Regions from separate parts of the Streptomyces aquilus genome, predicted to be linked through region 2. Evidence: riboswitches for the same ligand, from Rfam matches in the RefSeq annotation. Region 2 holds a riboswitch; each other region holds the start of a gene.

Region 1 (3,271 bases), 4.6 Mb from region 2:
TTGGCCAGCTTGCTGGAGAAGGAGCTGCGCAGGATGTCGGGGTCGGCGCGGGTCACGTTGCCCCACACCAGGTCGAAGTCGCCGCCCTGGAGGGTGGTGGCGAACTGGCTGACCTGGCCCTGCTTGAGCGTCACGTCGATCCCGACGGCCTTTAGCTGCTGCTGGACGAGCTCCAGAGCGGGCTGGTTGGTGGCCGCGTTGGGGAACCAGCTGATGACCAGGCTGAGCTTCTTGCCGCCCTTGGCCCGGATGCCGTCACTGCCCGCCTTCCAACCCGCCTCGTCCAGAAGGGACGTGGCCTTGGCCGCGTCGAAGGCGAGATCCGCGGAGAGGTCCGTGTAGTCGGGCGTGGTGTGCGCCAGGACGCTGGTCGCCGGCTTGGTGCCGGTCGGGAACACGGTGTCGGCGACCTCCTTGCGGTCGAGGGCGGCCAGGATCGCCTGACGCACCTTCACGTCCTTCAGGACGGGCCGCGAGTTGTTGACGCCCAGCCCGAACACCACGCCCGGGTTGGCCCGGTGCAGGAGGGTGACCTGGCCGCCCTTGAGCGCCGCCTCGTTGGCCTTGCCGACGCTGCTGATCGCGTCCACCTGACCGGACTGGAGACTGCCGGCCCGCACCCCCGCCTCGGGCACGACCTTGAACACGACCTTGTCCAGGTAGGCCTCACCCTTCTTGGACCACAGCGAGGAGCCCCAGTCGTACCCGGTGCGCTTGGCCAGCGTGATCGACTGGTTCTGCACGTACTGCTTCAGCACGAACGGCCCGGACCCGATGACACCGTCACTGCACTTCTGCTGCGGGGTCTTCCGCACGCTCGCCGACGACTCGATGCCCAGCGAGTGCGTCGAAGTCGCCTGGAGGAACTGGGCGTTGGGCTCCTTGAAGGTCACCTTGACGGTGAGCGGGTCCACCGCGGTGGTGCTCTTGACGCTGCTCAGATAACCCTGGGCGAGGACGCCCAGGGCGCCGAGCTTCGGCACCGCGTCGAAGTTGTCCTTGACGACCTGCGCGGTCAGCTCGGAGCCGTCGCTGAAGGTGACACCCGGGCGCAGATGGAACGTGAACTGGGTGGCGTCGGAGTTGATGTCCCAGCTCTTGGCCAGCCACGGCACGATCTTGCCGGTCTCGGGGTCCTGGTCGGTCAGGGAGTCCACGGTCTGGCGTACCGAGTAGATGCTCTCGTTGCTGCCGACCTGCTGCGGGTCCACGCAGCCCGCATCCGAACCGACCGCGAAGGTCAGGGTGCCGCCGGACTTCGGCGTGCCGCTGTCGTTGCCGGAGCCGCCCCCGTCGGAGCCGGATCCGCAGGCGGTCAGCAGCACGCCGGTCGTGAGAAGGGCGGTCAGCGCCGCCCATCGGGAGGTTCTGGTATCCGGAAATGCTGTCACGGGGTGGTTCTCCTCATGGGTGTCACCAGGCACGGGGGTGCCCTACGGGGCACGGGCGTGCAGGGGAGTGCGGCCCCCGCCGACGCGGTGCCGGTGACGGGGGAGCGCTGGGCAGGCAGAGATCAACGGGAAAAAGGGGGATCCGGCAGAAGAGCGGGATCAGACGGAGAGGAACGCGGCGACGACCGGCGCCGGACGTCGACCAGCGGCAGGAATGACCGTCAGACCTGACACAGGCAGCTGGTCGAACGCTTCAGATCGATGTGCCGGCGGCGCGAGAGCCGGGAGAACACCACGGCCACGGCGAAGGAGGCACTGAGGTCATCGCTGTGACACCGCATGCCGGTCCTCCCCGTCTCCGGCCCCGCTCAAGGGGCCACGCGCTTGCGGGGATCGTCGGTGATCCCGCCGGGCTTTCACCTGGAGCACCCCACCGCGCGGGAGGGTTGCCGGTCAGCGAGCCAGGGCTTGACGCTGACACTCAATGCCGTTCGTGATCGTACGGAGCGGGTTTGTCGTACGTCAATGCCGCAACCGGGACGACCCCTGCCTGATCGCTGCTCGGGGCAGGGATCAGCCGCGTTCCTGCACGAACTTCACACGGTGGCCCTCGGGATCACGAAGCCAGGCAAATCGAAGCCGACCGTCCGGAGAGTCGGTCGGCTTCACCAAGGGCTCGCCCCCCGCACGGCTGCCCGTCCAGCACCCTCAATGGGCCAGTTCGCCGAGGAGTGCCCAGGTGCGTCGGCGGTCCTCTTCTCCGGCCAGCTCGGTGCCCGAGAACACGACCTCGGTGGCGCCGGCGTCGCGGTAACGCCGTACCTCGGCTTCGACCTCCTTCTCTCCGCCGATCACGGCCAGGTCGGCGGCCCGCCGACCGCCGGAGAGTTCGATGACGCGTGCGTAGGACGGGATCTGCTCGTAGAACGCCAGGTTCTCCGTGGCCCGCGCCCGCACCGCGTCCACATCGTCCGTGACCACGCCGGGCACCAGAGCCACGATCCGGGGCGCGGGACGACCGGCGGCCTCGGCCGCGGCGGTCACGGCGGGAACGATGTGCTCCGCCAGGGCGCGTGGTCCCGCAAGGTAGGGCAAGATCCCGTCCGCCAACTCACCGCTGACGCGCAGTGCCTGCGGACCCATCGCGGCGACCAGCACGGGGACGCCGTTCTCGGCGCCGGGTACGCGTGCCGGGATCGGCGTGGTGGCGGTGAGTAGTTCACCATGGAAGTCCGCCGTGCCGGACTCGGTCAACTGCCGTAGGGCGGTGAGGAATTCACGCAGGCGGGCGATGGGACGCTCGAAGGGCACGCCGAAGGCGCCCTCCGTCAGCAGCTTCGTGCCCAGGGCGAGACCGAGGTGGTAGCGGCCGTGCGTGGCGGCCTGGGCGGTCTGGGCCTGGCTGGAGACCAGCAGCGGATGCCGGCCGAAGACGGGGATCGCCGAGGTGCCCACTTGCAGTCCGGGTACCTCCCGCCCGACGATCGCCGCGAGTTGCGGTGAGTCCGCGCCGAAGGTCTGCCCGAACCAGGCCGACCGCAGGCCGGCAGCCGCGGCCTCGCGCGCCAGTTCCACGGTGGCGTCGACCTGGTTCGGCGCGTCGGACGCGTTGAGTGCCACTCCTAAGGTCATGCCTGGCAGAACAGCTGCTCGGCGAAGCCGTATTCCGGTCCGTGTGTGACAGCTTCATGTCAGCTCTGCGGGGCAGGCCACCCGCGTTCTTGATCTGGGTGAAGCGCCGTGTTCCCGGGCCTGGACACGGTGGTCGCACCGCTGCCCGAGGTCGCCGACCCGGACGGCTCCGCCTTCGGTCCCGTCTCCGTGAGGGAGCGAGCCGGCGGTACCGTCGAGGAGGAGTACCTGCGCGTGCTCGGCCGCCC
Region 2 (3,271 bases):
GGATTGGGGGCGTGCGCCGGAACGCGTCGACCGCGGCTGAATGTATCTGTCCAACTGCCGTCTGCAACAGGTCAATCGGACGAGAATTCTGGACGTGCGGGGTCCGGAATGTAGTGAGAATTCACCCGAACTCAGGGCAAGTCGGGCCCCATAAAAGGCACAAAACTCGCAAAAGAACCGCACACTTTGGCTACTTCTCGACGCAAGTGGAGCAGGTACTCATATGCGTGTGGCATGGAAGGCGCAGCAGGTTCCCCAACTGTACCGCGCTCAACCATAGAGAATTGCCCCCTCCGCTTCTCTCACGGAGGGGGCAATTCAATGAACTCTCGGTAATGAGCGTTACCGAAGGTAATGTTCGGTCATTCGGTCAGCCGCCGGCGACGGCCGGGATGATCGAGACGCCCGCGCCGTCCGGGGTGGCGGTCTCCAGGCCCTGCTCGAAGCGGACGTCGTCGTCGTTGACGTACACGTTGACGAAGCGGCGCAGCTTGCCCTGGTCGTCGAGGACGCGGGCGGCGATGCCCGTGTGGTTCTTCTCCAGGTCGGCGATGACGTCGGCGAGGGTGGCACCCTCGGCGGCGACCTCGGCCTGCCCGCCGGTGTAGGTGCGCAGGATGGTGGGGATGCGGACGGTGACGCTCACGTTGGAACCTCCGGTCAGGGTGACACACCTAGGGGCGGGGGGAACTGCGCGACCAGCCCCCACCGGCCCGCAGACGAAAACGGTTATGCGAGGCCGGCCTCACGGAACGAATCGAGGTTGGGGCGGATGGTCGCGGTAAGCCCCGTACCCGCCACCGCATCCAGCGTCTTCAGCCCATCGCCCGTGTTCAGCACAACGGTCGTCAACGTCGGATCCAGCAACCCGTTCTCGATCAGCTTTCGAGTCACGCCCACGGTCACACCACCGGCGGTCTCCGCGAAGATGCCCTCCGTGCGGGCCAGCAGCTTGATCGCGTCGACGATCTGCTCGTCGTTGACGTCCTCCACGGCACCGCCCGTGCGGCGCGCGATGTCGAGGACGTAGGGGCCGTCGGCCGGGTTGCCGATGGCGAGGGACTTGGCGATGGTGTTCGGCTTCTGGGGACGGACGACGTCGTGGCCCGCCTTGTAGGCGACGGACACCGGCGAGCAGCCCTCCGCCTGGGCGCCGAAGATCTTGTACGGCTTGTCCTCGACCAGCCCGAGCTTGATCAGCTCCTGGAGCCCCTTGTCGATCTTCGTGAGCTGCGAGCCGGAGGCGATCGGGACGACCAGCTGGTCCGGGAGCCGCCAGCCGAGCTGCTCGCAGATCTCGTACGCCAGGGTCTTGGACCCCTCCGCGTAGTACGGCCGCAGGTTGACGTTGACGAAGCCCCAGCCCTCGCCGGCCGGGTCGCCGATCAGCTCGGAGCAGAAGCGGTTCACGTCGTCGTAATTGCCCTCGATGCCGACGAGCTCACCGCCGTATACAGCGGCCATGACGACCTTGCCCTGCTCCAGGTCGTGCGGGATGAACACGCAGGAGCGGAAGCCGGCGCGGGCGGCGGCGGCGCCGACGGCACCCGCGAGGTTGCCGGTGGAGGAGCAGGAGAGCGTGGTGAAGCCGAAGACGCGGGCGGCCTCGATGGCCTGGGCGACGACCCGGTCCTTGAAGGAGTGCGTCGGGTTGCCGGAGTCGTCCTTCACGAAGAGCTTGCCGGCCTCGACACCCAGTTCGCGGGCGAGGTTGTCGGCCTGGACGAGCTTGGTCCAGCCGGGGTTGATGTTGGGCTTGCCGGCCACGTCCGCGGGGACGGGCAGCAGCGGTGCGTAGCGCCAGATGTTCGCGGGTCCCGCCTCGATCTGCTTGCGGAGCTCCTCGGCGTCGTAGGCGGAGAAGTCGTAGGCGATCTCGAGCGGGCCGAAACACTCCTCGCACGCGAAGACCGGGCCGAGCGGCACCCGGTGGCCGCATTCACGGCAGCTGAGCGCCGCGGCGGGACCGAGGTCTACGCTGGTGGAGGCGGAATCGGTGGTGCTTGCAACAGTCTGCGCAGCCATGAGAGGCGAGGCCCTTTCTCCTCATCTTCCTCACGACGCATCTCGCCGTGAGACGGATTTGGCACCTTCCCTAGCCGGGAGCCTCGCGGTGCGATCGATACTGATCGCTACGAGACCGGCTGGAGGGTTGCCGGGGCTTCATCGGGCCGTATCCCTCTGCCCCTCTGGATGAGCGGTATGAAGTTGTGAACATCGGACGAGCCAGGACATGCGATGGTCATCCGCGTTGTTCAAGACTGTAACCGACGACCAGGACAGTTGAGATAGTCGTCCGAACCGCGAGATGGATCACAGACGGGGTCCAGCTCGCCGAAAGAACGCAGAGGAGCCGCGCACTGTGCTGAACGAAGTCGAGCGCTGGCTGACCACCCGCTCCTGGTCGGTGACCGATCGCCCGCTCCACCAGATCCTGGCTGCCAAGCAACGCACGAAACAGTCGGTGAGCGTCGTGCTGCCCGCGCTCAACGAGGAGGAGACGGTCGGCGACATCGTCGCGATCATCCGCCACGACTTGATGCAGCAGGTCCCGCTCGTCGACGAGATCGTCGTCGTCGACTCCGGGTCGACCGACCGGACGTCGCAGGTGGCGGCCGCGGCCGGGGCCACGGTGGTGCACCGCGACGAGATCCTGCCCCGTATCCCCACCGTGCCCGGCAAGGGCGAGGTGCTGTGGCGGTCGCTGCTGGTGACCAGCGGTGACATCGTCTGTTTCATCGACGCCGACCTGAAGGAGTTCTCCTCCGACTTCGTCACCGGGATCGTCGGCCCGCTGCTGACCGAGCCCGAGGTCGACCTGGTCAAGGCCATGTACGACCGCCCGCTGGGCGGCGCGGCGGGCCAGGGCGGCCGGGTGACCGAGCTGATGGCCCGCCCGCTGCTCAACATGCACTGGCCGCAGCTGGCGGGCTTCGTGCAGCCCCTGGGCGGCGAGTACGCGGCCCGCCGCTCGCTGCTGGAACAGCTGCCGTTCCCCGTCGGCTACGGCGTCGAGCTCGGCATGCTGGTCGACGCCCTGCACCTGGTCGGCCTCGACGCGCTCGCCCAGGTCGACGTGGGCGTCCGCAAGCACCGCCACCAGGACGGCCAGGCCCTCGGCCGGATGTCCGCCGCGATCTACCGCACGGCCCAGCTCCGCCTGGCCCGCGGCCATCTGATCCGCCCCGCCCTCACCCAGTTCGAGCGGGGCGAGACCGGTTTCGAACCGCGCACCTACTCCGTGGACACGGAGGAACGCCCGCCGATGGCG
Region 3 (3,271 bases), 1.9 Mb from region 2:
CGGCGTCCACGACCCGTGCGGTGTACGTGCCCGCCCCGCCGACGGTCTGCGCGGCCCGCACCTCCTGCCGGAACCGGGCCCGGAAGGTGCGGTCCTGGGCGTACTCGGCCCTGACGACCTTCACCGCCAGCCGCAGCCCGGTCCGTGACTCGGCGAGGTAGACCTCGCCCATGCCGCCCGAGCCGAGCCGGCCTCGTACCTCGTACGGGCCGACCCTGCGCGGATCCGTCGTGCGCAGCGCCTGCACTTCCGGCTTCCCCCTGTATGTCGTACGAACGCCGTAGGGGAGCGTACCGGCAAGCGCAGGTCAGCCGGTCAGACGGCCGGGACGCAGCGCCCGTCCTCGGTCCGGTACCGCCACTTCGCACCGTCGCTGACCAGCTCGCGCACGGCGGTCACGAACCGCTCCACGTGCTCGTCCGGCGTGCCCGCGCCGAAGCTGACGCGGATGGCGTTGAGGGACTTCTCGCCGGGCGCGGCCTCGGGGGCGCCGCACTCGCCCTGGGTCTGCGGGTCGCTGCCGAGCAGGGTGCGGACGAGGGGGTGGGCGCAGAAGAGGCCGTCGCGGACGCCGATGCCGTACTCGGCGGAGAGGGCGGCGGCGAAGTGGGAGCTGTTCCAGCCCTCGACGACGAAGGAGATCACGCCGACGCGCGGGGCGTCGTCGCCGAAGAGGGAGAGGATGCGGACCTCGGGGACGTCCGCCAGGCCTTCCCGCACCTTCTCGATCAGGTACTGCTCACGGGCGACCAGGCTGTCGAAGCCGGCCTCGGTGAGCGCCTTGCAGGCCGAGGCGATGGAGTAGGCGCCGATGACGTTCGGGGAGCCGGCCTCGTGGCGGGCCGCGCTCTCGTGCCACTCCACGTCCACGCCGCCGTCCTCGCGCCGGGTGACCTTGCGACTGGCGCCGCCGCCGGCCAAATACGGCTGAGCCTGAACCAGCCAGTCCGCGCGGCCCGCGAGGACGCCGGAGCCGAACGGGGCGTACAGCTTGTGGCCGGAGAAGGCGACCCAGTCGACGTCGAGGTCGGCGACGGACACCGCGTGGTGCGGGGCGAGCTGGGCGGCGTCGAGGACGATCCGGGCGCCGTGCGCATGGGCGGCGGCGGCCAGTTCGCGCACCGGCCACAGCTCGCCGGTGACGTTGGAGGCACCGGTCACGCAGACCAGGGCGGGGCCGTAGGGGTCGCGGTCGGCGAGGGCTTTCTCCAGGGTCTCCACGGCCTGCTGGTGGGTGCGGGGCGCGTCGAGGTAGGTGACGCGGGCGTCGCGCCAGGGCAGCAGGGAGGCGTGGTGCTCGGTCTCGAAGACGAAGACCTGGCAGTCGGCCGGCAGCGCGGCGGCGAGCAGGTTGAGGGAGTCGGTGGTGGACCGGGTGAAGACGACCTGGTCGCCCTCGCGGCAGCCCAGGAACTCGGCGACGGTCCTGCGGGCGTTCTCGAACAGGTCGGTCGACAGCTGCGAGAGGTACCCGGCACCGCGGTGGACGCTTCCGTAGTAGGGCGCGTACGCCGCCACGTCGTCCCACACCCGCTGGAGGGCCGGCGCGCTGGCGGCGTAGTCGAGGGCGGCGTAGGTGACCTCGCCACCGGTGACGAGCGGGACGGTGACATCACGGCCCAGAACGGGCAGGGGGGCACAAATGGTCTGGGCGGCGGCAGCGGTGGAGACAGACATGGGGAACTCCCGTGAGAGGGCATGCCGAAGCAGGCATACAGAAGAAGCTGGCATGCGGAAGAAGAGAAAAAGGGTGCGCGGAGGCGGGGCTCTGCGGCCCTATCGCATTCGCTTGCTCACGGAAGACTCCCTCGAACGACCAGGACCCCTGGATTCGAGAGGGGCCCGCGCTTGCCGTAGACCTCGCTGCCTACGGCCTGGTCTTCACCCGGGGCACCCCGCCACGGACGGAGGGTTGCCGGACAGTCGGCCGGGGCCTCATGACTGTCACTCATGACCTGGTACAGGAAAGTACGCGATGTGATCGTCGGCCCGCAACCCGTGTCCGGATCGCGGGACGACGATCGGCACGACTACCGGTTGCTGGCCGCCACCCAGCGGTCGAGGGCCTGCTTGGCGGCGCCCGAGTCGATCGACTCGGCGGCCTGGTCCATGCCGGCCCGCAGCTGCTCCGCCAGCGTCCCCGAGCCAGGCTCCAGGGCCACCAGAGCGGCCGCCGAGTTCAGCAGGACCGCGTCCCGGACGGGGCCGGTCTCACCGTCGAGCAGCCGGCGCGCGACCTCCGCGTTGAACGCCGGGTCCCCGCCTCGCAGCGCCTCCACCGGCACCAGTTCGAGGCCGACGTCACGCGGGTCGAAGGCCTCCTCGGTGACCTTGCCGTCGCGGACGATCCACACCCGGGAGGTGGCGGTGGTCGTCAGCTCGTCGAGGCCGTCGTCGCCGCGGAACACCAGGGAGGAGTTGCCGCGCTCGGCGAACACCCCGGCGACGATCGGCGCCATCAGCGGGTCGGCGACGCCCACCGCCTGCGCCTTGACCTTCGCCGGGTTGGTCAGCGGGCCGAGGGCGTTGAACACCGTGCGGATGCCCAACTGGCCGCGGGCGGCGCCCGCGTGACGCAGCGCCGGGTGGAACTTGATGGCGAAGCAGAAGGTGATGCCGGCCTCCTCGGCGACCTCGGCCACCCGCTTGGGCGTGAGGTCGAGGTTGACGCCCAGCTTCTCCAGGACGTCCGAGGAGCCCGATGCCGACGAGGCCGCGCGGTTGCCGTGCTTGACGACCTTCGCGCCGGTGCCGGCCACGACGAGGGAGGACATCGTGGAGATGTTCACCGTCTTCGCGCCGTCGCCGCCGGTGCCGACGATGTCGACGGTCCGCCCGGACACCTCGATCAGGTTGGCGTGCTCGTACATCGCCCGGACGAGGCCGGTGATCTCCTCGACCGTCTCCCCCTTGGCGCGCAGGGCCACCACGAACCCGGCGATCTGCGCGTCGGTCGCCTCGCCGCGCATGATCTTGTCCATCGCCCAGGCGGTGGCGTCGGCGCTCTGGTCCTGCCCGTACAGCAGGGCGTTCAGCACCTCGGGCCAGGAACGGCCCGCCGCGGTGTCGCCTCCAGCGGGGGTCACAGCGCTCATACGGCCGCTCCTGGGTGTCGTGAGACCTGCTTCAACAGATGTTTGACCCCACCCTATCCAGCTCAGGACACGCAGAAGGGCCCCCGTCCGAAGACCGGACGGGGGCCCTTCCAGCGCGCGTGGCGAGCGCAGCGATCAGTGGTGGCCGTGGCCGCTCGTGATCTCCTTGTACTCCT

The links. A riboswitch is a leader RNA that binds a small molecule or an ion and turns the genes downstream of it on or off. The one in region 2 is predicted to bind S-adenosylmethionine.
Region 1: linked by a shared signal. The riboswitch ahead of EJC51_RS49450 (putative leader peptide) and the one ahead of thrC (threonine synthase) in region 2 are both predicted to bind S-adenosylmethionine.
Region 3: linked by a shared signal. The riboswitch ahead of EJC51_RS14370 (aminotransferase class V-fold PLP-dependent enzyme) and the one ahead of thrC (threonine synthase) in region 2 are both predicted to bind S-adenosylmethionine.

What each region holds. Positions count from the first base shown of each region.
Region 1 is NZ_CP034463.1:9,586,137-9,589,407, forward strand. Features, by position in the region: gene EJC51_RS43970 (ABC transporter substrate-binding protein) at 1-1,391, opposite strand, end outside; gene EJC51_RS49450 (putative leader peptide) at 1,613-1,732, opposite strand; SAM riboswitch class IV at 1,767-1,880, opposite strand; gene EJC51_RS43975 (LLM class F420-dependent oxidoreductase) at 2,100-3,023, opposite strand; gene EJC51_RS43980 (hypothetical protein) at 3,132-3,271, shown strand, end outside.
Region 2 is NZ_CP034463.1:4,969,413-4,972,683, forward strand. Features, by position in the region: gene EJC51_RS22850 (ubiquitin-like small modifier protein 1) at 371-646, opposite strand; gene thrC (threonine synthase) at 730-2,025, opposite strand; SAM riboswitch class I at 2,044-2,200, opposite strand; gene EJC51_RS22860 (glucosyl-3-phosphoglycerate synthase) at 2,363-3,271, shown strand, end outside.
Region 3 is NZ_CP034463.1:3,110,897-3,114,167, forward strand. Features, by position in the region: gene EJC51_RS14365 (protein kinase domain-containing protein) at 1-247, opposite strand, end outside; gene EJC51_RS14370 (aminotransferase class V-fold PLP-dependent enzyme) at 316-1,677, opposite strand; SAM riboswitch class IV at 1,840-1,956, opposite strand; gene trpD (anthranilate phosphoribosyltransferase) at 2,031-3,095, opposite strand; gene qcrB (cytochrome bc1 complex cytochrome b subunit) at 3,231-3,271, opposite strand, start outside.